2 regions of the Streptomyces sp. RLB3-17 genome follow, and region 1 is predicted to be linked to the other one. Evidence: riboswitches for the same ligand, from Rfam matches in the RefSeq annotation. Region 1 holds a riboswitch; the other holds the start of a gene.

The links. Region 1 has a riboswitch for cyclic di-AMP ahead of FNV62_RS30935 (NlpC/P60 family protein). Riboswitches for the same ligand answer to the same signal wherever they lie in the genome.
Region 2: linked by a shared signal. The riboswitch ahead of FNV62_RS43505 (M23 family metallopeptidase) and the one ahead of FNV62_RS30935 (NlpC/P60 family protein) in region 1 are both predicted to bind cyclic di-AMP.

What each region holds. Positions count from the first base shown of each region.
Region 1 is NZ_CP041610.2:6,793,354-6,808,387, forward strand. Features, by position in the region: gene FNV62_RS30880 (DUF4429 domain-containing protein) at 1-298, opposite strand, end outside; gene FNV62_RS30885 (hypothetical protein) at 464-1,768, shown strand; gene FNV62_RS30890 (DoxX family protein) at 2,004-2,540, shown strand; gene FNV62_RS30895 (hypothetical protein) at 2,694-2,918, opposite strand; gene FNV62_RS30900 (PspC domain-containing protein) at 2,905-4,371, opposite strand; gene FNV62_RS30905 (ATP-binding protein) at 4,550-5,839, shown strand; gene FNV62_RS30910 (LuxR C-terminal-related transcriptional regulator) at 5,974-6,693, shown strand; gene FNV62_RS30915 (hypothetical protein) at 6,716-7,348, opposite strand; gene FNV62_RS30920 (NlpC/P60 family protein) at 7,497-8,579, opposite strand; gene FNV62_RS30925 (hypothetical protein) at 8,993-9,346, shown strand; gene FNV62_RS30930 (tellurite resistance/C4-dicarboxylate transporter family protein) at 9,438-10,412, opposite strand; gene FNV62_RS30935 (NlpC/P60 family protein) at 10,508-11,686, opposite strand; cyclic di-AMP (ydaO/yuaA leader) riboswitch at 11,694-11,866, opposite strand; gene pcrA (DNA helicase PcrA) at 12,205-14,745, shown strand; gene FNV62_RS30945 (M23 family metallopeptidase) at 14,841-15,034, opposite strand, start outside.
Region 2 is NZ_CP041610.2:9,674,947-9,689,980, forward strand. Features, by position in the region: gene FNV62_RS43485 (helix-turn-helix domain-containing protein) at 93-746, shown strand; gene FNV62_RS43490 (DUF6126 family protein) at 806-922, shown strand; gene FNV62_RS43495 (tyrosine-protein phosphatase) at 963-1,760, opposite strand; gene FNV62_RS43500 (alpha-galactosidase) at 1,943-4,012, shown strand; cyclic di-AMP (ydaO/yuaA leader) riboswitch at 4,314-4,472, shown strand; gene FNV62_RS43505 (M23 family metallopeptidase) at 4,475-5,455, shown strand; gene FNV62_RS43510 (hypothetical protein) at 5,697-6,593, shown strand; gene FNV62_RS43515 (DUF6250 domain-containing protein) at 6,590-7,306, shown strand; gene FNV62_RS43520 (SGNH/GDSL hydrolase family protein) at 7,450-8,235, shown strand; gene FNV62_RS43525 (TetR/AcrR family transcriptional regulator) at 8,555-9,175, opposite strand; gene FNV62_RS43530 (hypothetical protein) at 9,201-9,620, opposite strand; gene FNV62_RS43535 (Glu/Leu/Phe/Val dehydrogenase dimerization domain-containing protein) at 9,767-10,993, opposite strand; gene FNV62_RS43540 (5-guanidino-2-oxopentanoate decarboxylase) at 10,990-12,639, opposite strand; gene FNV62_RS43545 (MBL fold metallo-hydrolase) at 13,099-14,331, shown strand; gene FNV62_RS43550 (ATP-binding protein) at 14,689-15,034, shown strand, end outside.

The DNA.
Region 1 (15,034 bases):
CGTACTCGGCGACCCCGGTACGGTCGATGTCGACCGTCAGCCGGTACGGGTCCGCCGCGTCGGGCAGCCGCCCGCCGGTCGCCTGCAGCAGCGGATCGGCACCCTCACGGAGCCTGAGGCGCAGTCTGCCGCGCTTGCGTTCGGGTTCGTAGACGATGCCTGAAACCGCCTCCAGGGGAACGGCGATCTCTCCGTACGTCTGCCGGAACAAGGGCACGGAGCGATGGAGTCCCGGCGTGATCCTGACCGTGCTGCCGTCGAAGGCCCAGGTCCCGTCGCGCTGGATGATCTCGGCCATGGGGAAATTCTCGCAGCCGGGTCAACACGGGGTAACCGCGCTTCACCCACGCTGACCGGACCTGCCCGACGCGGGCACTGTTTCGTGCGGCACAATGCCCTGTCATCGCAAGGCAGTTGCAAGGCTTGCGAGGCAACTCTCGGCGCGGGGAAGGCGGCAGCGGGCGTGGCGGTGCAGGAGGCGAGACACGGCGCGGAGCGCGGTGGCGGGCTCGGTGCGGGACAGGGGGCGGCGCACACGGGCGGCTGCACCTGCGGGGACTGTCCGCACGGGGCGCGCGAGGGGCACCGGCGCGCCGTCGCCGCGTTCCTCGCCAGGCGCGACGAGTTGGCGTCCGGACAGGGACTGCCCGCCGCCGTCGCGCACTCGGCGTCCGCGTCCCGGCAGTGGGTTTCCGACGAACTCACCCAGTCCGCCGACCTGGTCGCCGAGCGCGGACGCGTCGACGGCGAGGCATGGCTGGGACGCCTGTGGCGACGCACGGCGTACGCGGTGTGGGGGACCGTCCTGACCCTGCTCATCGTCCAGGCGCTCACGGCGATCGGCGCGGGCTGGACGGCGGCGCGCACGGCGGGCCTGCTGGCCGCTCTGGTGGTGGCCGCCGGGCTGACGGGCGCGGGCTATCTGCACCGGGCGCGGGGCGGGGCCCTCGCCCCGGTCGTCGGCGAGGACAACCGCCTCTCCACCTCACGGGCGATGGCCGCCGGCTGGGTCCTGTTCGTCGTCTACGCCGTACTCGTCCTCGTGGGCCAACTGGCGGCGGCCTCCGCCCACGGCGAGCGCGACGACCTGATCGCCGGACTCGAACTCGCCCGCGGTGCGGGTGTGGTGACCGTCGTCGCCGTCGTCTGCGCGATCGCGGTGGTGGTACGCCGGGTCGTGGGCCTGCGGGTCCTCGGGCAACGCCTGCAGAAGGTACGCGCGGACCGGCCGCGCGCCGCCGACCTCCTCACGGACGACTCCGGCCGGGGCAGCTTCGCCGACATCCAGTACGTCGTCATCGGCGCCGTCGCCCTGGTCTTCGCGGCGGTACGGCTCGCCAGGCGCCCGCAGCAACTGCCCGACCTCCCCTGGGGTCTGGCGCTCCTGGTCCTCGTCTCGGCGGCCACCTACCTCGCCGGGAAGTACGCCGAGGGCGGCCGCCCCGTCATCCTCTCCGTCGTCCGCTCCCGTGAGGCCGGCGACCTCGACGCGCCGATCCGCACCGGCGACGACATCGAGATCCGGGGCGCCGGTTTCGTGCCACCCGGCGCCCAGAGCGCGGACCGTCTGTCCCGCATGGTGGTCCGCATCGGCGCGGTCCACGTCCATGTCCCCCTGGTGCCGGTCCCGGGCGGCTTCAGCAACCCCACGGACGCGGTCCTGACCGTGCCGGTCCCGGTCGACGTGGAACCGGGCCGGGTGGAGGTCCAGGTCGTCACGGCAGCCGGGGTGGAAACGAACCGCTGCCTGATCGAGGTGACGGACTGAACTCCGCGGCTGCGGGCGGGGGCCTCACCGGAGTAAGTTCGAATGCGGGCGGGTGGGCTCACCGGAGTCGTTCGACTGCGGGCCGGTGGGGGCCGTTCGCGCAGTTCTCCGCGTCCATCGAGGGCGCGCCCGCGCCATCGAAAAAAACTGGCCCCGAGCGTTGAGCGGGAGCCCGCTCTCGTACGTATGGTCTGTTGAGGGGTCAACGGCACGTGGCGAGAGGCGGCGGAGAGCGATGACTCACGGTATGCGGTCGGACACCCAAACCCCCTATCTCGACGGCGGCGGACGAGACTGGCGGGACACCGCCACCCGCTACGCCCTGTTGCCCCTGCGCGTCTTCCTCGGCGTCACCTTCATCTACGCCGGCCTCGACAAACTCACCAACAGCGCCTTCCTCTCCGACTCCGGCTCCGGCTCGATCGGCGAGCTGATGCGCAACGTGCACGACTCCGCTGCGATCCCGGCCCTCGTCGACCTCGCCCTGAAGAGCCCCGTCGGCTTCGGCTACGCCATCGCCTTCGGCGAACTGGCCGTCGGCATCGGCACCCTCATCGGCCTGCTGGCCCGCCTCGCGGCCCTCGGCGGCGCGCTCATCTCCCTCAGCCTGTGGATGACGGTGAGCTGGGCCTCCGACCCGTACTACTACGGCAACGACCTCGCCTACCTGATGGCCTGGCTGCCCCTGGTCCTCGCGGGCGCCTCGTACTTCTCCGTCGACGCGGCCTTGCGCGCGAGGCGCGGCCAACGGTCCGGAAACCTCCGCTACTGAGCAACGCGGGTCAGGGCGGTTCAGCGCGGAGCGTCGCACGACATCGCAGGGTGGATCGCACGGCCTTGCGAGGGTGGATCGCACGGCATCGCGGGCTGGTAGGTGCAGGGAGTGGATCGCCCTGCACCTACCAGTGCTGCGTTCACGCCCCCGCTATCCGGACACCCCCGCTGCCCGTCGCCGCAACCGTCGCCGACGTATGCCATGGGTCAGGAACGCCACCGCGCCCGCCAGGCAGAGTCCACCCGTGACGACGGGGATGATCGCGAACCACGGTGTGTCCCACCAACCGCCCGCGTCGCCCGCGTAGGTGACGCCCGCGGCGGTGAGGAAGAGGCCGGCGACCAGCTTTCCCGGCTGGAACTCATGACGTGGCACGGATCACCTCCGCCTGTCCCACGCCGACCTGGAGGTTCAGGTCGAGCGTGCCGCCGTTCTTGCCGCCGGTCGGGGCCGGCAGGGTCACCTGCTTGTGCTTGCCCGGTTCCACGTCCACGTCCTTCTTGCCGTCGCCCGGCAGCTGGATGTCCCCGACGCCCACGTCGATGTTCAGCTTCACGGTCGCGTCCTTGGGGACGATCACCTTCAACTGGCCCGCGCCCACCTCCGCGGTCGTCGTCACCGTCTGGCCCTTGGTGAGGCCGAGATGGGTGAGATCGAGGGTGCCCACACCCGTGCCGAGGTCGAAACGCTCCGGCACTGCGGCAGCGGTCCTGGGCGTCCACTCGACCCGCATCCAGTGGGTGCTGATGTCCTTCGGCATGGCCACGGAGCCGGCCAGCAGCGCCGCCGTGATCACTGCGAGGAAGATCGACCCCGCGCCCGTACGCCCCACGAACGCGCTGAGTGCGATGCCCAGGCCGAACACGACGAGCGCGCAGGACAGACCGGTCTGCAGGCTGGTGGCGAGCGGATGGTCGTTCCACGTCAGGCCCGTGCCGAGGCCGCCCGCGACCAGCGCGAGCAGGAAGACCCAGCCGCCGATCCAGCGCGGGCCGCGCGGCTGCGGCTCACGGGCCGCGCGGAGGTCCCGTATGTCCGGGCGGGGCGTGCCGCGGGCGATGTTGAGCGCCGCCGCGACATCCCGGTCCCGGGCGTCCGGCGGGCCCCACAGATAGCCGGTGCCGCCCACGTGCGAGCCGTCCTTGACGATCGGGTCGCGCCACCAGGAGGGGTAGGAGACGGGGACGGGCGGGGCCTGCGCCTCCGGCGGGGCGTCCGCCACCGCCTGGGCGGCGAGCGGGTCGGGGTCGGGGGCGCCGCGCTGCTGCGACCAGTACCCCGCGCCCGCGAGAAGCAGGGACAGGACGACGGCGAACGTCAGCACGCTGCCGTTGCTCAACATCGACAGGAACACCCCGCAGCCGACCAGCGCGAAGAGCACGGCCGCCAGCGCGTGGCCGTCGACGCGGCCGGTGAGGAGCTTGCGGACCTCGTTCTCCTCCTCGTCGTCGTAGGGAACGAACAGCCAGACGAAGCCGTAGAAGATGAGACCGATGCCGCCCGTGGCGGAGAGCACGGCGAGCACGATCCGGAAGATCACCGGGTCCATGTCGCACTGCCGCCCCAGCCCGGCGCACACACCGCCCAGCATCTTCTGCCGCCGGTCGCGCCGGAACCTGCGCGGGCCCTCGGGCGCCGGCGGCTCCCCGTGCGCGCGCGGCTCCTCACCTGTCGCGCCCGGCGCTCCCGCACCCTCCGCGGCTCCCGCGGAGCCCGTGGCGGTGCCCACGGAGGGCGCAGCGGCGTCCCGCGGCCCGGCACCCGATGGCGGGGCGCCCGGGCCGGGGCCGGGATCCGGCTCCGCTGCCGCGTGCTGCTGATCTGTCATGTGTCCATGGTGACGGGCGGGAAGGCCCGGCGGCAGTCGGGACGACCCTGGCCGAACCCTGATATCGGCCCTGACGGGGTCGGAGGGAACCGTTCGAGCACCAATCTCTCGAAGATCAGGGGAGTCTCGGGGGTCGACCCTGATGCTCCCGCCCTCCGCCCGTGTGAACATCGATGGCATGCCGGAAGCCGCAGCAGTGCCCCTCGACGACCCGCGGCCCCCGCGCAAGCTCTACCGCAGCAGCGACGGACGCTGGCTCGGGGGCGTGGCGCGAGGGCTCGCCGGGCATCTCGGGCTGCCCGTGATCTGGGTGCGGCTGGTGTTCGTCGGCCTGTTCATGGCGGACGGCCTCGGGGCGCTGCTCTATGCCGCGTTCTGGTTCTTCGTGCCGCTCGGCGTCGGCGGCGTCGACTCCGGGCGCACCCCGGCCTTCACCACCGAGACCGCCCCCGACGGCCGCCGCAGACTCGTGGCCCGCAAGCCGGACCGGGGCCAGATGGTCGCCCTGCTCCTCATGGTCGTCGTGGCCATGGTCTTCGTCGGCAATGTGAATCTCGGCGGTGGGGCAAGGGCCTATCTCTGGCCGACCGTTCTCGTCGGCGCGGGCGTCGCCCTGGTCTGGCGCCAGGCGGACAACGCGCGGCGGGCCCGCTGGGTCGAGGTCGGCCGCCGTCGTCGTACGCTCACGCTGCTGCGCTCCGCGGCCGGTGTCCTGCTCGTCACCGCGGGCGTCTCCGGAATATTCGTGCTGCAGGGCTCGGCGGCCCACCTCGGGTCGGTCCTCCAGGCGGCACTCGCGGTCCTGGTCGGCACGGCGCTCCTCGCCGGCCCGTATCTCGTGCGCATGACCCAGGACCTCTCCGAGGAGCGCCTGATGCGCATCCGCGCCCAGGAGCGGGCCGAGGTCGCCGCCCACGTCCACGACTCGGTGCTGCACACCCTGACCTTGATCCAGCGCAACGCGGAGAACGCGAACGAGGTGCGCCGGCTCGCCCGCGCCCAGGAGCGCGACCTGCGCGCCTGGCTCTACAAACCGGAGGGCACCGGCAAGGACGAGGCGGACGAGCCGACGACCCTGGCCGAGGCGGTCCGTCGCAACGCGGCCGAGGTCGAGGACAAGCACGGCGTCCCCATCGAGGTCGTCGTCGTGGGCGACTGCCCGCTCGACGAGGGCCTGACCGCACAGATGCAGGCCGCACGCGAAGCGATGGTGAACGCCGCCAAGTACGGTGGCGAGGGCGGCGCCGTACAGGTCTACGCCGAAGTCGAGGGCAGGACGGTCTTCGTGTCCGTCCGCGACCGCGGTCCCGGCTTCGACCTCGACGGGATACCCGCCGACCGCATGGGCGTTAGAGAATCGATCATCGGCCGCATGGAGCGCAACGGCGGCACGGCGCGACTGCGCGCGGTGCCGGACGGCGGCACGGAGGTCGAGCTGGAGATGGAAAGGGCGGAGAAGACGTCATGAGCGACGTGAACGGACCGACCGGGCAGACCCCGGCATCGAACGGGCCGGAGGATGCCGCCGTGGGTACGGCCGGGGCCGGGGCTGAGGCCGCGACCGGGTCGGCCGCCGGATCGGCCGCCGAGTCCGTCGCCGGTGTGGGCGCGCCCACGGGTGCGACCGCTGTCGGCCCCCACACGACTGCCGCCGCGGGCGGACGCCGTGTGCGGGTCGTGCTCGTCGACGACCACCGCATGTTCCGTACGGGAGTGCAGGCCGAGATCGGAGAGACCGAGCGGACCGGCGTCGAGGTGGTCGGCGAGGCCGCGGACGTCGACCAGGCGGTCACGGTCATCACGGCCACCCGGCCCGAGGTCGTCCTGCTCGACGTCCATCTGCCCGGCGGCGGCGGTGTCGAAGTGCTGCGCCGCTGCGCCCCGTTGATGGCCGACGCCCGCCAGCCGGTCCGTTTCCTCGCGCTCTCCGTGTCGGACGCCGCGGAGGACGTCATCGGTGTGATCCGCGGCGGCGCCCGTGGCTACGTCACCAAGACCATCACCGGCACGGACCTGGTGGACTCCATCTTCCGCGTCCAGGACGGCGACGCGGTCTTCTCGCCCCGCCTGGCCGGATTCGTCCTGGACGCGTTCGCCTCCACCGACGCCCCGCCCGTCGACGAGGACCTCGACCGTCTCACCCAGCGCGAGCGCGAGGTCCTGCGTCTCATCGCCCGCGGCTACGCCTACAAGGAGATCGCCAAGCAGCTGTTCATCTCGGTGAAGACGGTCGAGTCGCACGTCTCGGCGGTCCTCAGGAAGCTCCAGCTGTCCAACCGCCACGAGCTGACCCGATGGGCCACCGCGCGTCGGCTGGTCTAGCCGATCGCGTCGAGAGGGTTGGCTACCGGTGTTCCGCGTCGGTCGCCCGGCCCAGTATCCGTAGCGCCCAGCGGTAGTGACGTACGGCCTTCACGATGCCGATGAGGCCGGTCAGCCACAGGATCAGGCCGATGCCCATGCCCTGGACGACATCGCTGTACAGGGGGTGGCCGGGCTCGGCCCGCGCCGCCGCCGTGAAGGACGTCCAGGCACCGATCGCGCAGACGCCGAGCGAGGAGAGCAGCCAGAAGAGGCTGAGGCCGGGGGAGCGGAGCCGGGAGTCGGTCGCGGGGTGCCGGTCCAACTCGGACCAGGCGTCCAGCAGTCGGTGTATGTGGTGGTCCCGGCGCACGGAGAGGGCGACGGCGACGACGGTCGGGGCGAGCGCGGCGAGGCCGAGCAGGGCGAAGAGCGGGCCCAGGACGAAACCGGTGGGGTCGCGCTGCTCGAGTTGTCGCAGCGGCAGCACCAGAAGAGCCCAGCCGATGATCGCCGCGAGCGCCAGCAGCCAGAGCAGCAGCACCCGGTGCACCCCGAGGCTCCGCCTGCGCAGCTCCTCCAGCGCCCGCCCCCGGTCGGCCAGCAGCGCGGCACGGTCCGGCCAGGTCCTGATGTGCGCGGGCGGCGGCGGAGGCGGCAGCAGAGAGCCGGGCATCAGAACCTCTCGGACGACGGAGCGACGACGGAGCGACGACGGAACGACGACGGGACGACGGAGCGATAACGACGGAAACAGAGTCCGCGCCGACGCTACCGTGATCCACTTCTCCGTCCGCACCACACCGCGGTCGCCCCCGCGTCTTTCACGCCACTCGGGTGGCCCCCGCGAACGGCATCTCGTCGACCGGCGCCAGCCGTACGGGCGCCGAAGGGTTCGGGGCGTGGATCATCTGGCCGTTTCCGACGTAGATGCCCACATGGCTGATTCCCGAGTAGAAGAACACCAGGTCGCCGGGGCGGAGTTCGGACCGTGAGACCCGGTGTCCGGCGTTGATCTGCGCGTACGTCGTGCGCGGCAGCGAGATGCCCGCGGCACGGTACGCGGCCTGGGCCAGGCCCGAGCAGTCGAAGGCGTCGGGCCCGGTGGCGCCCCAGACGTAGGGGCTCCCGAGCTTCCCGTAGGCGTACGCGACAGCCTCCGCCGCACGCGAGTTGGGTGCCGCGACGGAGCCGGGTGACGACACCGGGCCGAGGTCCCGCACGGCGGAGCGCGAGGCGCGCTGCCCGGCGCTTCCCGTACCCCCGGCCGCTCCCAGGTCGCCGAGCTGCGCGCGCTGCTCGTCGGTGAGCCGCGACAGCAGCTGCCGCGCCGTGTCCAGCTTCCCGGTGATCGTCTTCTTGGCCCGCTTCAGCTCCGCCTGACGCGACTTGAGCGAGGCCAGCTCGACATGCGCGGCCCCGCGCAGCTGCTCGATCTCCCGCAACTGCTTGCGCACCCGGGCCACGGCCTCCGCCTGCCGGCTGCCGGCCCGCTCGGCGAACGCGGCCCCTTCCAGATACTGGTCGGGGTTGTCGGAGAGCGCGAGTTGCAGCGCGGGGTCCAGGCCTCCGCTGCGGTACTGCGCGGCGGCGATCGAACCCAGCGCCTCCCGAGCCGTGTTGAGCCGGTCCTCCTTGCGCGCCGCCTCGTCGCGCAGCGCGTTCAGCCGCTGCTCCGCCTTGTCGGCCTTGTCCTTCGCGCCGTCGTACTTCTGGGTGGCGACCTCCGCCTCCTCGTACAACTTGTCCACCTTGGCCTTCACCTGTGCCGGCGACAGCTGCGGGTCCGCGTGCCCCGTCCCGTCGAAGCCCGTCGCCGTGGCCGCGCCCGCGAGGGCGATGGTCGCGGCGGTGCGGGCCGTGTTTCCACCGAGCGAGCGCTGTCTGGGCTTTCGGTGCGCTGCCACGAGGGCCCACATCCTTCCCGGGGGACTTTCCTACGACCGCCGGGGACGAGCGCGGTCTGCGGGGGACACGTCCGGCGGCGGCCCACACAGGGGGAGCGGGCCGCCGCCGGACCTTTCTCGGCGGTGGTGTCCGGCTGCCGCCCCTGGCCCGGGCGGCGGTGGGGAGCCGGCCACCTGGTGGAGGACGCTAAACCTGAGAGTGATGTCCCGGTAACGTCATGTACGGAAGTGGCACCACTGGATCGCGGGGCGACCGTATGTGACCGTGATCCTGGCCCGACGGGGTCGACTTCACGCGGTGTGATGACCGATGGGGCGGTTCCGGGACAATCGGTGGTTCCCAGGTGGTACGGGTCTACAGGGGGTGGGCCGGTGACAAGAGGGGTCAGGGCCGCCGATTAGGCTCCGGCCCCATGGACGTACTCATCCATCTCTTCGTCGGCCTGCACATCATCGGCATCGCCTCGCTCCTCGGCGGTTTCCTCACCCAGATGAAGGCGATGGGCCAGGGCACCGCCCGGTTCGTCCCCGCCATGCTGCACGGCGCGCTGACCATGCTGGTCACGGGCATCGCACTCGTCGGCCTCAACCAGGCCGACGACCACTCGGTCAACACCATCAAGATCGGCGTGAAGCTCGCCCTGCTGATCGTGATCCTCGGACTCGTCTATGTGAAGCGGGACGACGAGAAGGTGGACAAGGGCCTGTTCGGGCTCGTAGGGCTGCTCACGACCGCGAACATCTTCATCGCGGTGCTCTGGACCTGACGACCCCCCGAAGGCCCCCACGGACGGCTACGGCGCTTCCGGACAGCGTTACGGATGCCCGACCGCTACGGCTCCCGCGGGCGCCCGACCGCTACGGCTCCCGCGGACGCCTGACCGCTACGGCCGCCACCGCCAGCCACGCCGCGACCGAGATCCACAGCAGCACCTGCCCGAGCCCCCTGAGCCGGCCGACGCCGATGGCGGCCGCGACCGACAGCGTCGCCACCGCCGTCATCCCGAGCGGGAACACGGTCGCCCAGCGCAGCACGTCGTAGCGCGGTCGGGGCCACAGGGCCTCCGCCACGGCCAGCACGCAGTACGTGCCGAGGACGAGCACGAGCAGCGCCTCGGTCACCCAGCGCAGCACGCCGTTGTCGTCGTCGTTCCACAGGTAGATGTTCGCCTGGTAGGCGAGGATCAGCTTCGACCCCGCCAGCGCCGAGATGGCGAGCGCGCCGCCCGCGACCCACTGGTCCCCGGCGCCCGTGGCGACCTCGCGGTAGTCGAAGTAGAACAGCGCCATCGTGTAGAGCAGGAGCCCCAGCCAGAACAGCACCAGCGCGGTGTGCGCGAGCCAGTCCGTGTGCGTCGCGGGGGCGAGCGTCGCGCCCAGCACCGCGAGCCCCTGCGTGGCCACACAGCCGAGGAACACCGCTCCGGGCATACGGGGCCGCCATTGCCGTACGACCAGGAGGAGCAGCCCCGGCCAGAGTGCCGCGGACAGGGCGAGCAGGGCCTCGGCCGGCACCTCCCAGCCCAGCGTGACCAGCCGCGTGCCGAGCACGGTGGTCGCCGCGACCGCGGTGAGCGCGCTCGGTGTACCGGCCTCCGTCAGCCACCGTTCCCGTTCCCGCAGCAGCCGTACGACGAAGGCCGCGGCGAGCCCGAGCCAGCCGACGGCCGCGAGGACCAGCACGACCCGGGACAGGATCTCGTAGCCGGTCTGCTCCAGCCCGATCGAGATGATGCCGGTGGCCAGGATCGCGGCTCCGGCGCCCGGCGGGCTCTGCGCCCACCAGGTGCGCAGGCCGGTCCACCGGGCGCCGGGCGGGGAGATGGCTGACATGGGCCCGATGCTAAGGACCTTCGAGCGGGTTGGCGGCGGGCCACGCGCGCGTGGAGCTCGATGAGCCCCACGCGCGCGTGCCGGGCGTCGAGGCGTTAGGCCGGACGCACCACGCTGTGGATGATCGACTCGCCGCCGTAGAAGATCGACTCCTCGCGGACGTACGCGCCCGGCTTGGGGGCGTGGATCATCATGCCGTTGCCGACGTAGAGGCCGACATGGCTGATGTCGTCGTAGAAGAAGACGAGGTCACCGGGCTTGATGTCGGAGAGCGGGACCGTCGTGCCCACGTTGACCTGGTCCCAGGTGGTGCGCGGGAGATCGACGCCGGCGGTCTTCCAGGCGGCCTGGGTGAGGCCGGAGCAGTCGTAGGAGCCGGGCCCGGTCGCGCCCCAGACGTACGGCTTGCCGACCTGGGCGCGGGCGAAGGCGAGGGCCTTGTCGGCCTTGGCGGTGTACGAGGAGTCGGTGGCCGAACTCCCGGCGGTCCCGGTGGTCCCGGTGGTGGCGGTGGTCCCGGTGGTCGTCTGCTGCTGGGCGGCTGCCTCCTGGGCCTTCTTCTCCGCCGCGGCCTGCTGCTGCGCCAGCTCGGCCGCCTTGCGGTCGGCCGCTTCCTGCTTCTTCTTCTCGATCGCCGCGAGTCGCGCCTTCTCCTCGGCGGTCAGCTTCGAGAGCAGGTCGCGCGCCTCGGCGAGCTTGCGCTGCACGTCGGCCTTGGACGTCCTCAGCGCGCTCTGCGTCGTGGTGAGCGTCTGCAGGCTCTGGGAGGCCTCCGCGCGCTTCTTGGTGGTGGCGGCCTGCTCGGTGATGTAGTCGTCGACGGCCACCTTCTGGCGGCTGGTCAGACGGCTCATCAGCTGGGTCTGGTCGAAGTAGTCCTGCGGATTGTCGGCCAGCAGGAGGGTCGCGGTGTCGGGGGCGGAGGCGCCGGTGCGGTACTGCGCCGCGGCGAACGAACCCAGCTCGTCGCGCGCGGTGTTGAGCTTCTCGGTGCGCTGGGCCACGTCGTCGAGGAGGGAGTCGACGCGCTTGCGCTGCTGCGCGGTCTTCTCCCTGGTCGCGTTGTACTTCTCGGTCGCCGCCTCGGCCTGGTGGTAGAGGTCGTCGACCTTCTTCTCGACCTCTTCGATGCTCGGCTTGGAGTCGGCCGAGGGCGCGGCGTTCGCCGTCTGGGAGAGCAGGGCCACGGAGGTGAGGGCCGCCGTGGCGAGGGCGGGGGTCCGTATACCCGCTATGCGCGTACCCGTAGGACTCCACTTGCGATGCGACGCCAAGAGAGGCGACTCCTTCCGTCTTCCGCCTACCGAGTTAGCTGTCGGGTTCGGGCGGGTGATTCCGGAAGGTTTGCCCTACGGTCCTTGTCCCAGCGGACAGTTGGACCGATTCACCCCAAGGTCGGTTGGGTCCCCGGCTCCGGCTGCCGTACGGCGCACCGGACTCGGCGGAGGCCGCACGGCCCGGCGATGTTCGCCGGTTGGGTCGAGCGGCCTGCCCGGCACGCTAGCCAACTCATAAGTGTTCTGTGAAGTTTGATGTGCGATATGCCCGATACTTTTTTGTGACCTTGATCCTGGGGGCCATTGATCCGGACCGACTGTGGCTGACCGTAATGAAACGATCCTGAACGGTGACGGCGTCCGCGGCGGAAAGAGTGGCGGAAAGGGATCAGGTGCGGTCACGGAAAGGGATCATGCGCGGTCGTGGAAAGAGATCATGCGCGGTCGCGGAAAAACCGGTCGGGTTTCCAGGGTGGCCGCGGGTTGTCAGTGGGGCCGCCTAGACTCGGAGAGCGATGAGCAGCCTCTTTGATGACAGCTTTCTGGCGGACCTCCAGCCTTCCGGGGCCCACGAGGAAGAGCCTCCGCCGCCGCCCGAGGACGGGGCGCCGGAGCCGCTTCCGGACGACCTGTTCGGCGGCAGCTTCGACGTGCCCGCGAGCCGGGACGCCTACTACCGCGACGGCGCGCACCGCCCCGCCGTGGACCCGGCGGCCCTGCTGGACGGGCTGAACGAGAACCAGCGCGCGGCCGTGGTGCACTCCGGCTCCCCGCTGCTCATCGTGGCCGGCGCGGGCTCCGGCAAGACCCGGGTGCTCACCCACCGCATCGCCCATCTGCTGGGCGAGCGCCATGTCCACCCCGGCCAGATCCTCGCGATCACCTTCACGAACAAGGCCGCGGGCGAGATGAAGGAGCGCGTCGAGCAGCTCGTCGGCCCGCGCGCGAACGCGATGTGGGTGATGACCTTCCACAGCGCGTGTGTGCGGATCCTGCGCCGGGAGAGCAAGAAGCTCGGCTTCACCTCCTCGTTCTCGATCTACGACGCCGCCGACAGCAAGCGGCTGATGGCGCTCGTCTGCCGTGATCTGGATCTCGATCCCAAGCGCTTCCCGCCCAAGTCCTTCAGCGCCAAGATCTCGAACCTGAAGAACGAGCTGATCGACGAGGAGGACTTCGCAGCGCAGGCCGCCGACGGCTTCGAGAAGACCCTCGCCCAGGCCTACGCGATGTACCAGTCGCGGCTGCGCGAGGCCAACGCGCTCGACTTCGACGACCTGATCATGACCACGGTCAACCTGCTGCGCGCCTTCCCGGACGTCGCCGAGCACTACCGGCGCCGCTTCCGCCACGTCCTGGTCGACGAGTACCAGGACACGAACCACGCGCAGTACGCCCTGGTCAGGGAGCTCGTCGGCCCGGCCGCCGGTGACCGGCCCGAGGACGTGCCGCCCGCCGAGGGCGAGCTCGAGCCCGCCGAGCTGTGCGTCGTGGGCGACGCCGACCAGTCGATCTACGCCTTCCGCGGGGCGACCATCCGCAACATCCTCCAGTTCGAGGAGGACTACCCGGACGCGACGACGATCCTGCTGGAGCAGAACTACCGCTCCACCCAGACGATCCTGACCGCCGCGAACGCGGTCATCGAGCGCAACGAGTCCCGCCGCCCCAAGAACCTGTGGACCAACGCGGGCGCCGGTTCGAACATCACCGGCTATGTCGCCGACACCGAGCACGACGAGGCCCAGTTCGTCGCCGACGAGATAGACCGTCTCACCGACGCGGGCGACGCCAGGGCGGGCGACGTCGCCGTGTTCTACCGGACGAACGCCCAGTCCCGTGTCTTCGAAGAGGTGTTCATCCGCGTCGGCCTGCCCTACAAGGTCGTCGGCGGCGTCCGCTTCTACGAGCGCAAGGAGGTCCGGGACGTCCTCGCGTACCTCAGGGTCCTGGCCAACCCCGAGGACTCGGTCCCGCTGCGCCGCATTCTGAACGTTCCCAAGCGCGGCATCGGCGAGCGCGCCGAGGCCATGATCGACGCGCTCTCGCAGCGCGAGAAGATCAGCTTCCCGCAGGCGCTGCGCCGCGTCGACGAGGCGTACGGGATGGCGGCGCGGTCGACGAACGCCGTGAAGCGGTTCAACACGCTCATGGAGGACCTCCGCACGATCGTCGAGTCCGGCGCGGGCCCGGCGACCGTCCTGGAGGCGGTCCTCGAGCGCACCGGCTACCTCGCCGAGCTGCAGGCCTCGACCGACCCGCAGGACGAGACCCGGATCGAGAACCTTCAGGAGCTCGCCGCCGTGGCCCTGGAGTTCGAGCAGGAGACCGGCGAGAGCGAGGGCGAAGGCACGGGGGCGGGCGCTGCTGCGGGTGCGGCTGCTGCTGGTGCGACGTCCGGTGGGCTCTCCGCGTTCCTGGAGCGTGTCGCGCTCGTCGCCGACTCCGACCAGATCCCGGACGAGGAGGACGGCAACGGCGTCATCACGCTGATGACCCTCCACACCGCCAAGGGCCTGGAGTTCCCGGTCGTCTTCCTCACCGGCATGGAGGACGGCGTCTTCCCGCACATGCGCGCGCTGGGACAGGTCAAGGAACTGGAGGAGGAGCGGCGCCTCGCGTACGTCGGCATCACGCGCGCGCGGGAGCGGCTGTACCTCACCCGCTCGTCCATGCGCAGCGCCTGGGGCCAGCCCTCGTACAACCCGCCGTCCCGTTTCCTGGAGGAGATCCCGGAGACGCACCTGGAGTGGAAGCGCACCGGCGCGACCGCTCCCATGCCCTCGGGGCCCGTCTCCGGTGTGGCCGCCTCACTGTCGTCCTCGCGTTCGCGGTCCGCGGCGTCCGGCGCCTCCGGCTTCGCGACACGCCGCGGGATCTCCGAGAAGCCGGTGGTCTCGCTCGCGGTCGGCGACCGGGTCACCCATGACCAGTTCGGCCTGGGCACCGTGGTCGGCGTGAAGGGGACGGGTGCGAACGCGGAGGCGACGGTCGACTTCGGCGAGGCGAAGCCGAAGCGGTTGCTGCTGCGGTACGCGCCGGTGGAGAAGCTGTAGTCCTACGGGACGGCAGCTCGGAACTCGGCGACGGCGTTCGGTCACGTCGCCGAGTGAGGGGCCGGTGGGTTACATCGGGCCCGAGGCCCCGTGGGTCACGTCGGGTCCAGGCCGTGGCTGCGCAGCCACGGCAGCGGGTCGATCGCCGAGCCGCCCGCGGGGCGGACCTCGAAGTGCAGGTGCGGACCGGTCGAGTTGCCGGAGTTCCCGGAGAACGCGATCTGCTCCCCGGCCTTCACGACCGTCCCCGACGGCACCTTGTAGCTGGAGAGGTGGCAGTACCAGGTCT
Region 2 (15,034 bases), 2.9 Mb from region 1:
CGGAGCAAGGGCCCGCCTCGGCCAGGGCCGGTGGTTTTGCCTCTGGGGCAAGAAATTTGCCCGAGAGGCAATGGTGCGGCTCAATGGAGGGCATGAGCCCTGTCGAGTCGGGGGCGGCCGCCACGCCGCCCGAGTCCGCAGCAGCCGAGGCGCTGCCCGCCGTCGCACCGCAGCTGCGTGCGCTGCGCCGCCGGGCCTCGCTGACCCTGGAGGCCGCGGCCCGCGCCGCCGGCCTTTCGGCCGCCCACCTCTCCCGCCTGGAGACGGGACAGCGCCAGCCCTCGCTGCCGATGCTGCTCGCACTCGCTCGTATCTACGGTACGACGGTCTCGGAGCTGCTGGGCGAGACGGTCGCCGAACGGGACGCGATCGTCCGGGCCGCCGACATGGAGCCGACCAAGGCGGGCGGCTGGACCTACTGGCAGGCCGGTGCCCCGGGCCGCGGAATGCAGGCCCTGCGGGTGCACGTCCCCTACGGCTCGCAGGGCGACATCGTGCGCGTCCACCCCGGCGAGGAGTGGCTCTACGTCCTCCAGGGGCGGCTGCGGCTGCGCCTCGGGGACACCGCCCAGGTGCTCGCGCCCGGGGACAGCGCGCACTTCGACTCGCTGACCCCGCACCGCATCGCGGCCGCCGATCAGTCGGGGGCCGAACTCCTCTTCGTACACACCCTGCTGCAGAGCCCCACCGCCGCGCTGTGCCTCGGCCCGGCGGCAGGACACCCGACCATGGGAGAGCTGTCATGACGGAATCCACGCAACCCCCGGAGCCGACGGAATCCGCCGACCCCGCCACTCGGCGGCGCATGGTCGAGAAGTTCCCGCGCGCCCTGTGGGTACGCCTCTTCATCTACATCGCCGTCGGCCACCTCTTCGCGGCCTTCATCTATCTGCTGTTCGAGCTGGGCGGGCAGAACCAGTAACCCACAGGGTTCAGGAGCCCAGGCTTCAGGCCGCCAGGGTTCAGTCCAGCAGGCGCTCGCGCAGCCGCTCCCGCTGCTCGGGCGTGACTCCCAGTCCCCGCTCCAGGTAGGCGTCGATGCCGCCCCAGGTCTCCTCGATCGTCTCGAAGGCCGCGGTCAGATACTCGGCGCGGGCGTCGAACAGCGGGCTGAGCAGCTCCATGACCTCGGGGGAGCGGGCCGCTTCCGAGGAGCCGTTGCGGCGCACCTTGTAGCGGCGGTGGGTCGCGTTCGACTCCAGGTAGTCGGCCACGATCGCGTCGCGCTCAACGTCGAGGGCGAGGAGCGTCACGGCTATGGAGAGGCCCGCGCGGTCCTTGCCCGCCGCGCAGTGCATCAGCGCGGGCACGCTGTCCTCGGCCAGGGCGTGCAGCACGTGCGAGTGCTCGGCCGTGCGCTCCTTGACGATCGTGCGGTAGGAACCGATCATCCGGTTCGCCGCCTTGCCGTCGCCGAGGTGCCCGCGCAACTGTTCGACGTCGCCGTCGCGGACCATCTTCCAGAACTCGCTGCCGTCGGCGGGGTCGGTGAGCGGAAGATTCACGTTCCGTACACCCGGCAGCTCGACGTCCGGCCCCTCCAGCTTCTGGTCCGCGGCATTGCGGAAGTCGAAGATCGTGTGCAGTCCGAGAGAGGAGAGGAACGCGGCGTCCTCCTCAGTGGCGTGCGCGAGATGGCCACTGCGGAACAGCCGTCCGTAGCGCACTCGCCGACCGTCCACGGTGGGCAGGCCGCCCACGTCTCGGAAGTTGCGCACTCCGGCCAGTTCCGGCTCGGTCGACGGGACCTGCTGCGTCACGGGGGCTCCTCCCATTGGACCGCCGGCGCTGCTCGGCGACGCTCGCCGACGGGAATCGCGCTTTCGACGATACGACATGGGTTCCTCAGGCAATGAAGTTGTCCACAGCCGTTGCCTCCCGGGTGAGACGCCGTTGATGATGTTGGTGATTGAGTGCGGATGTTCGAATCTGTGAGGGTTTGATGATCGAAATCGGCGAAGATGGTCGTACGTGGCTTCTCTCGGGTCCCACGAGCAGCTACGCACTACGGCTGACCGACCCCGACGAACTGCTCCATCTCCACTGGGGGCCACGGATCACCCTCGCGGACGCCGAATCGCTGGCCGCCCTGCCCGGCCCGCCGTACCGGCCCTTCGAGTCCCGGCTCGACGGGCGCGAGGAGTATCCCGTCGAGGGCGGCCCCCGCTTCGTACGTCCGGCGCTGTCCGTGCGGACGCGGGAGCGGCGCGGCACCGAATGGCGTTTCGGGGCGTACGAGGCCGACGGCGACGAACTGCGGCTGCGCTTCGCGGACGACGGGCTCGGCATCACCTTGCACTACCGGATGCGCGGCGACGTCGTCGAGCGCTGGGTGACCCTGGCCAACGAAGGACCTTCCCTGGAGCTGCTGCGCGCGGACTCCGCGACCTGGACGCTGCCCGAGCGCGACGGATGGCGCCTCTCCCAGCTGCACGGGCGGTGGGCGGCCGAGTCCCGGCTCGCGCGCTCCCCCCTCACCTACGGTGAGAAGGTCATCGGCAGCCGCCGCGGGCACACCGGTCACCAGCACCTGCCGTGGGTCGCGCTGGACAGCGGGGCGAGTGAGGAGAGCGGCGAGGTCTACGCGTGCGCGCTCGGCTGGTCGGGCTCGTGGCGCATCTGCGTGGCCCAACTCCCCGACGCGCGCGTGCAGATCTCCGGCGGCGCGGGGTACGACGACTCCGGACTGTTGCGTCTGGAGCCGGGGGAGTCGTTCACCACCCCCGTCTTCGCGGGGCTGTGGAGCGACGGCGGCTTCGGCGCGGCGAGCCGGACCTGGCACGCGTACCAGCGGGCGTTCGTGATCCCGGACGCGGACCAGGACCGGCCGGTGCTCTTCAACTCCTGGGAGGCCACCCACTTCGACATCTCCGAGGAACGGCAGCGGGAGCTGGCCCGGCGGGCCGCGGAGATGGGCGTCGAGCTCTTCGTCGTCGACGACGGCTGGTTCGGTGCGCGGACGAGCGACCGCGCCGGGCTCGGCGACTGGACCCCCAATCCGGACCGCTTCCCGCAGGGGCTGAAGCCGCTCGCCGACGACGTGCACGCGCTCGGCATGCAGTTCGGGATCTGGGTCGAGCCGGAGATGGTGAATCCGGACAGTGAGCTGTACCGCGCGCACCCCGACTGGGTGCAGTTCCAGCCGGGGCGGACCAGGACGGAGTTCCGCAACCAACTCGTACTCAACCTCGCCCGCCCGGATGTCCAGGAGTACCTGTGGGAGCAGCTCGACAGTCTGCTCTCGAGCGCTCCGATCGACTATGTGAAGTGGGACTTCAACCGCTGCTTCACGGACGCCGGTTGGCCCGGTGAGCCGTACCCCCAGAAGCTGTGGGTCGAGCACGTGGAGGCTCTGTACGGGCTCCTGGACCGGCTGCGTGCGGAGCATCCCGGGGTCGCCTTCGAGTCCTGCTCGGGCGGTGGCGGCCGGATCGACCTCGGCGTCATGGCGCGTACGGACCAGGTGTGGACCTCCGACAACACCGACCCGCTCGACCGGCTCGCCATCCAGCACGGCTTCAGCCAGATCCACCCGGCCCGGATCATGGCCGCCTGGGTCACGGACAGTCCGAACGCGCAGCTCAACGGTCGGATCAGCTCGCTGCGCTTCCGGTTCGTGAGCGCCATGGCCGGGGTACTCGGGGTCGGCGGCGACCTGGCCGACTGGAGCGAGGCGGAGCTCGTCGAGGCGCGGGAGTGGGTGGACCTCTACAAGGAGATCCGGCCGGTCGTGCAGCGCGGCGACCTCTACCGACTGCGGCCTCCGGAGGGCGGGCTGAGTGCGGTGCAGTACGTCCACGGCGACGAGACCGTCGTCCTCGCCCTGCTCCAGGCCCAGCGTCACGGCGAGCCGGTCGCCCCGCTCCGGTTGCGCGGGCTCGATCCGAGCGCGGCGTACGAATGCCGTGAAACGGGTGAAGTGCACCGAGGTGCGGTGCTGTTGCATCACGGGTTGCGGACGGGGCTGCGCGGGGACTTCGATGCGGCAGTTATCCGACTGCGTCGCATGTGAGCGTTCTGTCCTTATTAATGCCTTAATTCCAACTGGACCTGGAATAAGGGACCGTGGTGTGGCGTGCGTGAGCAGCGTCATATTCGTGACGATGCGTTGCGGGCCCGCTTTCTCGATCCGCCTGAATTTCCAGGCGGGTTGAGAGGCGGGGGAGATCATTGTCCACGGAGGGTGACCGGAATTCCGGCATGGATCAAGAAAGGCACGCGCACTGAAAAGCCACATGGTTGGCGATGCGCCCCCATCTCGCCTACGTTCGCCCTCAATCCGGACGGACGCCCAATCCTGCCGCCGCCCGGTATCCGCACACCCACCGGTAACCGGCAGGAGCGGGGGACCCACAGGTACCACGCCTGTTCCGGTCTCCGGAACGGCTAGGGGTATAGCCGCGCAGCCGCGTGGCCGGGCATCTCCAGCCCGCACCCGACAGCTCACCTCGCAGGCGCCGGAGAGGAATTCTTCATGCCCGCGAAGGGTAAGCATCGCCGACCCAAGTCCCAGCGCTTCTCCCGCTCGATCGCCGTGGCCGGAACCGGTGGCGCCGCCCTCGCGCTGCCGCTGATGGGGGCCGCCGGTGCCCATGCCATGACGCCTACGGCCGCGATTTCGTCCACTCCGGAAAAGACCGCGACGATTTCCGCCGCGACGGTTTCTCAAAAGTCCGCGACGGTTTCGGAAAAGACCGCGACAACCTCCACGGCCTCGGTGAAGACCTATTCGGTGAAGGTCGGCGACTGGCTCGCCAGGATCGCCGAGCGGCAGCACCTCAGCGGCGGCTGGCAGAAGCTCTACTCCGACAACCGCCAGGCCATCGGCAGCGACCCCTCGCTGATCCACCCCGGCCTGAAGCTCACGATCGGCGAGAGGGCCGTGTCGACCGACGACGCCAAGCCGTCGACCGAGTCGTTCACGCAGTCGTCCGCCAAGACGTCCACGCGATCGTCGGCGCGGTCGGCCACCGGGTCGTCCGGCGCGGCGGACGCGCCCAAGTCCCAGGCCGCCGCACCCCGGGCCACCGGCGCCGCCACCAACACCGGTTACACCCTGCCGGTGGAGGGCGCCACCATCGGCACCGGCTACAAGGTCGCCGGCAGCATGTGGTCCAGCGGCTACCACACCGGCGTGGACTTCGTGGTCCCGACCGGCACCACCGTCAAGGCCGTCGCCGCCGGCACCGTCGTGTCGGCCGGTTGGGGCGGCGCGTACGGCAACCAGGTCGTCATCCAGCACGCCGACGGCCGGTACTCGCAGTACGCCCACCTGTCCGCCCTGTCCGTCTCGGCCGGCCAGACCGTGACCGAGAGCCAGCAGATCGGCCTCTCCGGTGCGACCGGCAACGTCACCGGTCCGCACCTGCACTTCGAGATCCGCACCACCCCGAACTACGGCTCGGACGTGGACCCGGTCGCGTACCTGCGCGCGCACGGTGTCGCCGTCGGCTGACGCCGCCGCGCCTCTCACGTCTTGGAGGGCCGGACCCCGCGATCGCGGGGTCCGGCCCTCGGTTCTTCTCCACGCGTCCCGGCGCGGTCCTTTCATGATCGGCACATTGCGGTCTTGTGGCACCGGCGCACGAGGTCTCGACACGGTGCGCGAGTGGCTCCACAGTGATCTCCGTAAGCGCTTTCTGCGTCTTCGGCGACGGCATCGCGGCCGTCGTCGCCACCGCAAGGAGCACGCCATCGTGAGACCTCGAAGACTCGGCGTCGTCACCACCGCCGCGCTGCCGGCCGGTCCGGTCGCCGCGCCCTCGCACGCCACCGAACGGCGTCCGCCGCCGCGCCGGATCGTGGAGAACCTGGACCGCGGCCCGGTCGCCGTCCCCTCGGGCGAGGGCACCTTCCTGAGCCGGCGGTTACTCGGCACGGAGTACGCCCTCCCCCAAGTTCTCGGCCCCGCTCGAACAGGGGGTACCCCCACCGGGGACGCGATCGCGTTCAACGTGTACAAGGGCGGACGGCGGCTCAACGGGGCGCCGGTCACGCGGTCGACCACGTACCAGGACGACGGCCGGGGCACCGGCACCCACACCGTGCGTGCCCTCGTCAACGGCCATGAGCGGGAGCCGAGTTCGGCGGCGCTCGACTTCGCGCGGGGCTACGCCGAGATTCCGCCGGAGCGGTCCGAACCGGGCGGCGTATCGAGGTTGCCCTGGTACCACTACGACGCCGACACCGGTCAGCGCCTGGTGACCGGCGAGCACCCGGCCGAACCGACGAGCGCATCCGACCTCGACGTCGGCCGGGGCAGCGCCGCCGACATCGACCCCCGCCACCCCCGCTACGAGTACTGGACCTCCGGCCCCCGCAACGCGACCCCGTTCTACGGCGACCTCCTCGGTGACTGGCGCGAGGAGGTCCTCGCCGAGACCGGTGACCACACCGCGCTGCGCCTGCACACCACCACCGAACCGACGAAGAACCGTATCTACAGGCTCGCCCGGAACCCCGCCCACCGCCTCGGCTGGACCGTGCGCGGCCGTCTCCAGTCGACGCACACGGACTACTGCCTGGGCACCGAGACCCGGCGGGTGCCGAAGCCCGCCATCACCACCACCGCACGCACGGAAGGAACCTCATGACCACCCGCAGAGCCTTCGCGACCCTCGCCGCCGGTGCCGCGCTGTCGACGCTCGTCCCGGCCACCACCGCGAGCGCCTCGCCGCGCCACCGTCGCGGCCGGCTCATCGCCCACGACGGCTTCCGCCGAGGCCTCGGCCAGTGGGTCACCGAACTGCAGGACGGCGGCACGGTCACCGCCTCGCACGGCATCCTGGAGATCGACGTACCGAGCGGTGCGACGGTCTGGTTCAAGCAGCGGCTCGAAGGGCCCTACGTCATCGAGTACACCGCCACACCGGTCTCCGAGGGCGGCGTCAACGACCGGGTCTCCGACCTCAACAACTTCTGGAACGCCGTCGACGTCCGCTCCCCGGACGACCTCTTCGCCTTGCCCCGGGGCGGCGCCCTGGCCGAATACGACTACCTGAAGACGTACTACGTCGGATACGGCGCCAACACCAACACGACCACGCGGCTGCGCCGGTACGTGGGGGAGCCGGGCGTCCGCCCGCTCGTCTACGACTACACGGAGCCGCTGCTCACGGCCAACGAGCCGAACCGTGTCCGGATCGTCTCGGACGGCTCCACGGTCCGCTGGTGGAACAACGGACGGCTCGTTTTCGACTACGGCGACCCGCAGCCGTACACGAGCGGGCACTTCGCGTTCCGGACCACATGGAGCCACTTCCGGATCGAGGGCTTCCAGGTGTGGCGGCTGTTCAACCACTCCTGAAAGAGGCTTATTCCGGGTTCGATCACACTTTACGAGTGGCTTATCTCACCACCCGTCAACCCCTTCCTACGGTCGCGTAGCTCACATCGAAAGGTGAATCATGGGCCGATGTGGCAGACGATTCGAAGAGTGACAACAGATCAGTGATCGGGTCGTACGTGGCGGTGGGGGACAGCTTCACCGAAGGCGTCGGCGACCCCGGCCCCGACGGGGCCTTCGTCGGGTGGGCCGACCGGTTCGCGGTGCTCCTCGCCGACCGGCGGCCCGAAGGCTCCTTCACCTACACCAATCTCGCCGTACGCGGAAAGCTGCTCGACCAGATCGTCGGGGACCAGCTCCGGGACGCCAAGGAACTCGCCCCCGACCTGGTCTCCTTCTGCGCGGGCGGCAACGACATCATCCGGCCAGGTACCGACCCCGACGAGGTCGCCGAGCGCTTCGAGCGCGCGGTCGCCGACCTCACCTCCGTCGTCGGCACCGTCCTGGTGACGACCGGCTTCGACACCCGTACCGTCCCCGTGCTGAAGCATCTGCGCGGCAAGATCGCCACGTACAACGGGCACGTAAGGGCCATCGCGGACCGGTACGGCTGTCCGGTCCTCGACCTGTGGTCCCTGAAGACGATCCAGGACCGCCGCGCATGGGACGGTGACCGCCTGCACCTCTCGCCCGAGGGCCACACCCGGGTCGCGCTGCGCGCCGGTCAGGTCCTCGGCCTCGAAGTGCCCGCGGATCCCGACCAGCCCTGGCCTCCGCTGCCGCCCCGCGGCACGCTCGAGGTCCGGCGCGACGACATCCACTGGGCGCGCGAGTACCTCGTCCCGTGGATCGGGCGCCGACTGCGCGGGGAGTCCTCCGGTGACCACGTGGCCGCCAAGGGCAGCCTCTCGCCGGACGACATCAAGATGCGGATCGAGTCCGTGGCCTGAACGACGGGCCTCCGACGTGCCGGTGGCTTGGACGCCCCCGCCTCGACGGGGTGCCGCCAGGCGGACCCGGGCCGAACTCGCCGCCGCGCCTGCGGCCTTGCGGCGCGGCGGCCGTCGCCGGGTCGGGCCGGGCGTGCCCCGTATACGCCTCCCCATTGGTTCGGCGGTGGGCGGAGCCGCATCGGGTGGCAGTGAGCCGACAGCCGACGAGATGGACGGCCCGGCGGCGGGCCGGCAGCAGCCGCACCGACCTGCTGGGTGGGCGGTGGGGCGGCGACGGCCGAACCGAGCCGACCGGGCATGTGCCCCGGCGCGCTCCTCAGCGCACCGCGGCCGTCAACGCCTCCCGCGCGAGCCCCAGTTCCCGGGCGAGCGCTTCGTCCACCCACTCCTGGGCCCGCGCCCGCGACACCGCTCCGGTGTAGGCGGTCATCTGCACGGCGAGCCCGTCGAGCAGCGCCGTCAGTCGCAGGGCGGAACCCGTGGGATCCGGGCACGTGAACTCGCCGGCCGCCACTCCCTCCGCGATCACCTCGGTGATCGCGGCCTTCCACTGCTTGTCGAGATCACGCGTGACCTCCTGAAGCGCGGGCTCGCGCAGGGCGGCCGCCCAGCCCTCGATCCACAGTCGCCAGCCCTTGGCCTGGCCGGTCGGCGCGTACCAGCGCACGGCGGCGCGCAGCCTGCGCAGCGCCGACGTACGACGGCCGAGCAGCTTGCGCAGATGGGCGAGGTCGTCCTCGGCCGCGTAGGTGAACGCGGCGGCGACCAGCTTCTCCTTGGTGGAGAAGTGGTACAGCACCAACGCGTTGCTCACCCCGAGCACCGAGGCCACGTCGGCGATCCGCACCGCCGCCACGCCCCGCGCCTCGATCTGCTCGATGGCGGCGCGCAGCAACTCCTCGCGCCGTTCCGCCACGCTCAACCGCACCCTCGCCACGCGGTCACCCTAATGCTCGACGGGGTCAGTCGACGAACTGGTAGTCAAACCGGATGCGGCCGTCCTCGTCGAGGACCAGGAACTCCCGGCCACCGCCCGTGGCCCGTCCCTCCCCGGTGTGGAAGGACTCCCAGCGGAACGTGATGACGTCCCGCAGCTGTTGGGCGGGTTCCTGGATCCGGAAGACATAGGTCCCCGGGGCGACGAATTCGTCGTGGGCGCGGGTCACGCGCGTGTGCAGTTCGTCGTGGCCACGGGCCTCCAGGACGGCGGTGGTGAAGCCGAGGCCCACCGCGGTGTCCCGCATCTGCTGGGGCGGCTGGAGGACGTGCAGACCGTCCTGAGCCCAGAGTTCGTCCACGGTCTTGCGGCGGATCTCGGGATCGGGCTCGTTCCAGACGCCGATGTAGCGCTCGATCAGGTCCTGCGGGTCGATGGTGGGCATGGATACTCCCGTTACGAGTCGGACTTCGTGTGGGGAGGGGCGGTCACTCGCGCTCGCGCGCCCTCGCTCCACCGACTCTGCTGTCACCGGCCCCGCGCCTCAATTCCCCGGGGGGAATGACGGCAGGGCCGAAAGACGGGTGCCCGTCAGCGGTACCAGCCGAACCGCTCCGCGATCACCGGCAGCCGGTCGGCGACGATGGCGTGCGCCGCGGCCCGCGGTGTCGTCCCGTCGGCCTCCGCGCGGGCCAGCATCCGGTCGATGAGGTCGCGCATGGAGCGCCGGGTGTACGCGAACGCCTCGTCCGCGTCCGCGCCGATGTCGCCGAAGAGCGTCCACCACCACCAGGCGTTCGTCCCGGAGTTGACCACGACGTCCGGCAGCACGACGACCCCGCGCGCGGCGAGCAGCTCCTCCGCCTCGGGCAGTACGGGCATGTTGGCCGCCTCGACGATCCAGCGGGCGCCGATCTGCCGCTGGTTCTCGGTGTCGATGGCGTACGAGACCGCCGCGGGAACCAGTACCTCCGCGTCCATGGACAGCCAGGCGTCGCCGGGGAGTTCCTGGTCGGCCGGGCGCAGCGCGCCGCGGTCGACCGTCCCGTAGGCGTCCCGCGCCGCGAGCAGCGCGTCGATGTCGAGCCCGTCCGGGTTCGCGATCGTGCCCTTGACGTCCGCGACGGCGACGATGGCGAGGCCCGCGCGGGAGAGGAAGCGGGCCGTGGCTCCGCCCATGGTGCCCAGGCCCTGCACGGCCACACGCGTCCCCGCGTGTGCCACCCCGGCCCGGTCCAGGGCCGCGAGCACCGACTCGGCGACACCGCAGCCGCCGACCAGTTCGTCGAGCCCGATCCCGTCCACGTCGACCGCGAAGGCGTCCGCGAGCCGCCGACGGGCCGCCGTCTCGTCGTCGAGCAGCGGGTACACGGCCTGGATGGACGAGACGAGCCCCGCCTCCTCGGCGGCCCGGTCGACCAGGTCCTGGGTGAGCCCGAGGTCCTCACCCGTGGTCCAGAAGCTCTCGATGTAGGGGCGCATGGCGCGCAGATAACGCACCAGCAGGCCGTACGCCGCCGGGTCCTGGGGATCGCAGTCGATGCCGCCCTTGGCGCCGCCCAGCGGGATGTAGCGGCCCTCGGGGTTGTAGTGCAGGGCCTCCTTCATCGTCATCCCGCGGGCGAGCCCGGCGACCTCGTCCAGGGTGCAGCCGGCGCGCATCCGCAGGCCGCCGCTGGAGACGCCCCGGACGAGCCGGTCGACCACGAGATAGCCCGGTCTGCCCGTGACGTGGTCGGTCCAGGTGAGCGTGATCAGAGGCGCGGTCGAAGGCGGGGTGGGCGGCGCGGCCGACGGTGCGGTCGGGGGCGTGGTCATGGGGTCTCCTCGGGGACGGCGATCAGGGTGGGACCAGGCGTGCGCAGCGCCTCGGTGAGGGCGAGGGCCAGCTCGTCGGGGTGGCACACGCGTGTGCCCTGTCCTCCGTAGGCGCGGGCCAGGGCGGGCAGATCGACCGGAGCGAGGTCCACCGCGGTCGGGCGGTCGCCGCGGGCGGCCATCTCGTCGCGGATCTCTCCGTAGCCACCGTTGTCGAACACCACGACGGGCAGCGGGAGTCGCAGCTGAGCGGCGGTCGCCAGTTCCTGCACCGTGAACTGGAGGCCGCCGTCCCCGCTCAGCGCCACCACCTGGCGCTCCGGGCACGCCACCTTGGCGCCGAGCGCCGCGGGCAGCGCGTAGCCGAGCGTGCCGAAGCCGGTCGGGTGAAGATAGCGTCCCGACGGGCCCAGCGGGAGATGCGGCAGCGCGCCGTAGTAGCAGCACTGGGCACTGTCCGAGGTGATGACCGCGTCGTCGGCCAGGACGGCGCGGATCGCCCGTAGGTACGGGATCCAGCGCGCGTCGCGCGCGGCACTCCCGGAGAACCGCGCGGCCCGCACCACGGCGACCTCGTCGACGTCGATGCTGCCTCGTGGGTCGGGGATGTCGTGTCGCACGCGCGCGTGGAGGCCCATGTCCGACAACAGCCCCTCCAGGGAGGCCCGCGCGTCGCCGACGAGCGCGATGTCCGTGGGCAGCCCGGAGTGCATCTGGTCCGGGTCGAGGTCGGCCCGCACGAGCGTGCCCCCGAGGGCGGTCGGCGGCGACCAGAAATCGGACTCGGCCAGCTCCGTGCCCACGGCGAGGACGACATCGCGACCCGCCAGCCACTTCTGCACCGACTCAGTGTGCAGCGAGACGCCGAGCGAGAGCGGATGCCGCTCGGGTACGACGCCCTTGCCGTTGGCGGTCGTCACGACGGGCGCGCCGCACGCCTCCGCGAGAGCGAGACAGGCGGTCGCGGCGCCACGCGCGCCACCGCCGAGCACCAGTGCGGGCCGCCGCGCCTCCCGCAGGGCGCGCGCGGCGCGTCGTACGGCCTCGGCGTCCGGCAGGGTCGGCGCGGAGGCCGGGGCGAGCCGCACCGGCCCGGCGGTCTCGGCCGCCGTCAGCAGGTCCAGCGGCACCTCGATGTGCACCGGCCGCGGTCGCCGCGTACGGAAGAGGGTGAACGCGCGTGCCACGGCGGCGCCGATCTCGGCCACCGAGGAGACCCGGTGGCTGAACGCGGCGACGCCCCGCAGCGCCTCGGTCTGGCTGCGCATCTCGTGCAGCAGCCCGGTCGACAGCCGGGGGTGGCGCAGCGGCATACCGGGGGAGACGACCAGCAGGGGCACGCTGTCCGAGTAGGCCTGCCCGACGGCGGCCGTGACGTTGAGGAGCGCGGGACCGGTGGTCGTGATCACGACACCGGGGCGCCCCGTCACGCGCGCGTACCCGTCGGCGGCGTACCCGGCTCCCTGTTCGTGGCGCGGGGTCGCGTGCCGTACGCCGTACGCCGCCAGGTGCCGGTAGATCTCCAGGTTGTGCGTGCCGGGAATGCCGAACGCCTGCGTCACGTCATGCGCGGCGAGCGCCCGGACGAGCGCCTCGCCACCGGTGAGCACACCGGTGCGCGCGTCGGTGCGCGGGTCGGCCTCCATGGTGCCTCCAGGTGCGGGACGAGCGGCGCGACCGAAGACCCACCGGTGTCTTTACTGAATCGCCATTCAGTATCGGGAGCGACTCCGAAGTCTGTCAATTTACTGAACGGATCATCAGTAGTGGGACTGAGGCGCACCGCCCGGCGAAGGCCGGATCGGACCGCGGGACGCGTGGATTGCGGGCGAGTGCCCGGCCGGGGTCGAGGACCTTTCCGTAGGCGCGCTTCGAGCACCACCCCATGAGGCGGAAGAAGACCGTGCGCCGCGGGGTTGGGGAAACGCGGGCCATGGGGGCCACCTGATGTGATTTCGGGCCCCAGGCGTGTCCCCAGGCGGGTCGCACCAGGGTCCGGACCTCGCGGTGTGTACCGGGGACATCGCGCTGTGACACCGTCGACCCGGCGCTGTCAGAGGGGCCGACCATAATGGGAGGCCTGACCGACTCCACTTGGAGGTACCGTGACCGGTTTCCGTACGTTGAGCTCCGGGCTCCGCGCGTTGCAGCCCGCCGCCTTCGGCGCGGACCCCGGCGGTGAGCGCATGGAGCGCATCCGCAGATCGCCGAATTTCGCGGACGGTGTCTTCCAGAACCCGGTGAGTGCCCGGACCCGCCCCGACGGCTCCATGCTCGAGTTCGCGAAGGTCTTCTTCCGCAAGGAGGAGCGCGCCCACCGCGCCCCGGCGGGCACGGTGCCGGTGTACCCGACCACGCTCGCCGACCTCGCCAAGCCCGCGGCGAGCGGGTTGCGGATCACCTGGATGGGGCACTCCAGTGTGCTCGCCGAGATAGACGGGCACCGAGTGCTGTTCGACCCCGTATGGGGCGAGCGCTGTTCCCCCTTCAACTTCGTCGGGCCCAAGCGGCTGCACCCGGTGCCCCTGCCGCTGGCCGCGCTCGGCCCGGTCGACGTCGTCGTCATCTCGCACGACCACTACGACCACCTCGACCTGCCCACCATCAAGGCCCTGGCCGACACGGACACGGTCTTCGCGGTGCCGCTCGGCGTCGGCGCCCACCTGGAGCACTGGGGCGTCTCGCCCGACCGCGTGCGCGAGCTGGACTGGAACGAGAGCACCAAGGTCGGCGGCATCTCCCTGACCGCGACACCCGCCCGGCACTTCTGCGGCCGCGGTCTGCGCAACACCCAGCACACGCTCTGGGCCTCCTGGGTGGTGACGGGCGACGAGCACCGGATCTACCACAGCGGGGACACCGGCTACTTCGAGGGCTTCAAGGACATCGGCGCCGAGCACGGCCCGTTCGACATCACGATGATCCAGATCGGGGCGTACAGCGAGTTCTGGCCCGACATCCACATGACGCCCGAGGAGGGCATGCGCACCCACCTGGACCTCCAGGGCGGGCGCCCCACCGGCGTGATGCTGCCCATCCACTGGGCCACGTTCAACCTGGCGACCCACCCGTGGGTGGAGCCCGGCGAGGGCACGATGGCAGCCGCGCACGCGGTGGGCGCCCGTGTCGCGCTGCCCCGCCCCGGGCAGCCCTTCGAGCCCACCGCCGAGACCGTCCCGGCAGAGCCCTGGTGGCGTGGTGTGGCCATGCCGCCGAGGGGTGGCTGGCCCGCCGTCGAGAAGTCTGGAGCGGACGCCTCCGTTTCCGACACTCCGGGTGATGTCGTGGGCCAGGCTTCCGAAGGCACCGGAGAGCCGGAGACCGTGCCCGCGAGCTGAATTTCCTGAATGTCCGATTGACGGCGAGGGTCGGGGAGCGAGCTGCCCCCCGACCCTCGCCGTTTGTTCGCGACCGGTTCTGACCAGCTCTGATCGGATCGGTGACGCAAGGGAACGTGCGTCCGAAAGGGATATCGGTCTGCCGTGCGAGGCCTCATACCAGAGCGGGACGCCTTCCGGGGGAGTTTGTCAACTGCCCACCGCACATGATGCCTTGGCGACTACTGTCAGTTGCCGTCGGGCGACGCGGGGCCGATTTTTTCGGCTCTCTCGACCGGCATCGCGATGGCGCACGCCCGAGCCGCGCAGACCCGCGGGAGCCCCCGTGGCCCCCGACGCACCAGTACGAGGACGCAGATGTCTCACCTCCGCGCACCGGCCGCACGCGCAGACCGCCGTGAGGGCGGGCGGCACGGGCGGCCGGTCGCCCGCACGGTCCACCCGCAACCCGAGACCCGCCTACGGCCCCAGTTACTGCGCCTGGCGGTCCTGCCGCCGATCGCGGTGGCGCTCAGCGGCTGTGCGGCCGTGCTGTTCACGGTCCGCTCCACCGGCGCACGCCCCGGCGTAGTCCTGTGGGCGGTGCTCGCCGGCGCCGGGTCCGTGGCCCTCGCGGGCATCCTGATCGCCGCCGTGGGCGCCGACCGGGCCGCCACGTCCGTGCGGGAACGCATCGGCGCCCTGCGCCGCGGCAGCGCCCGTA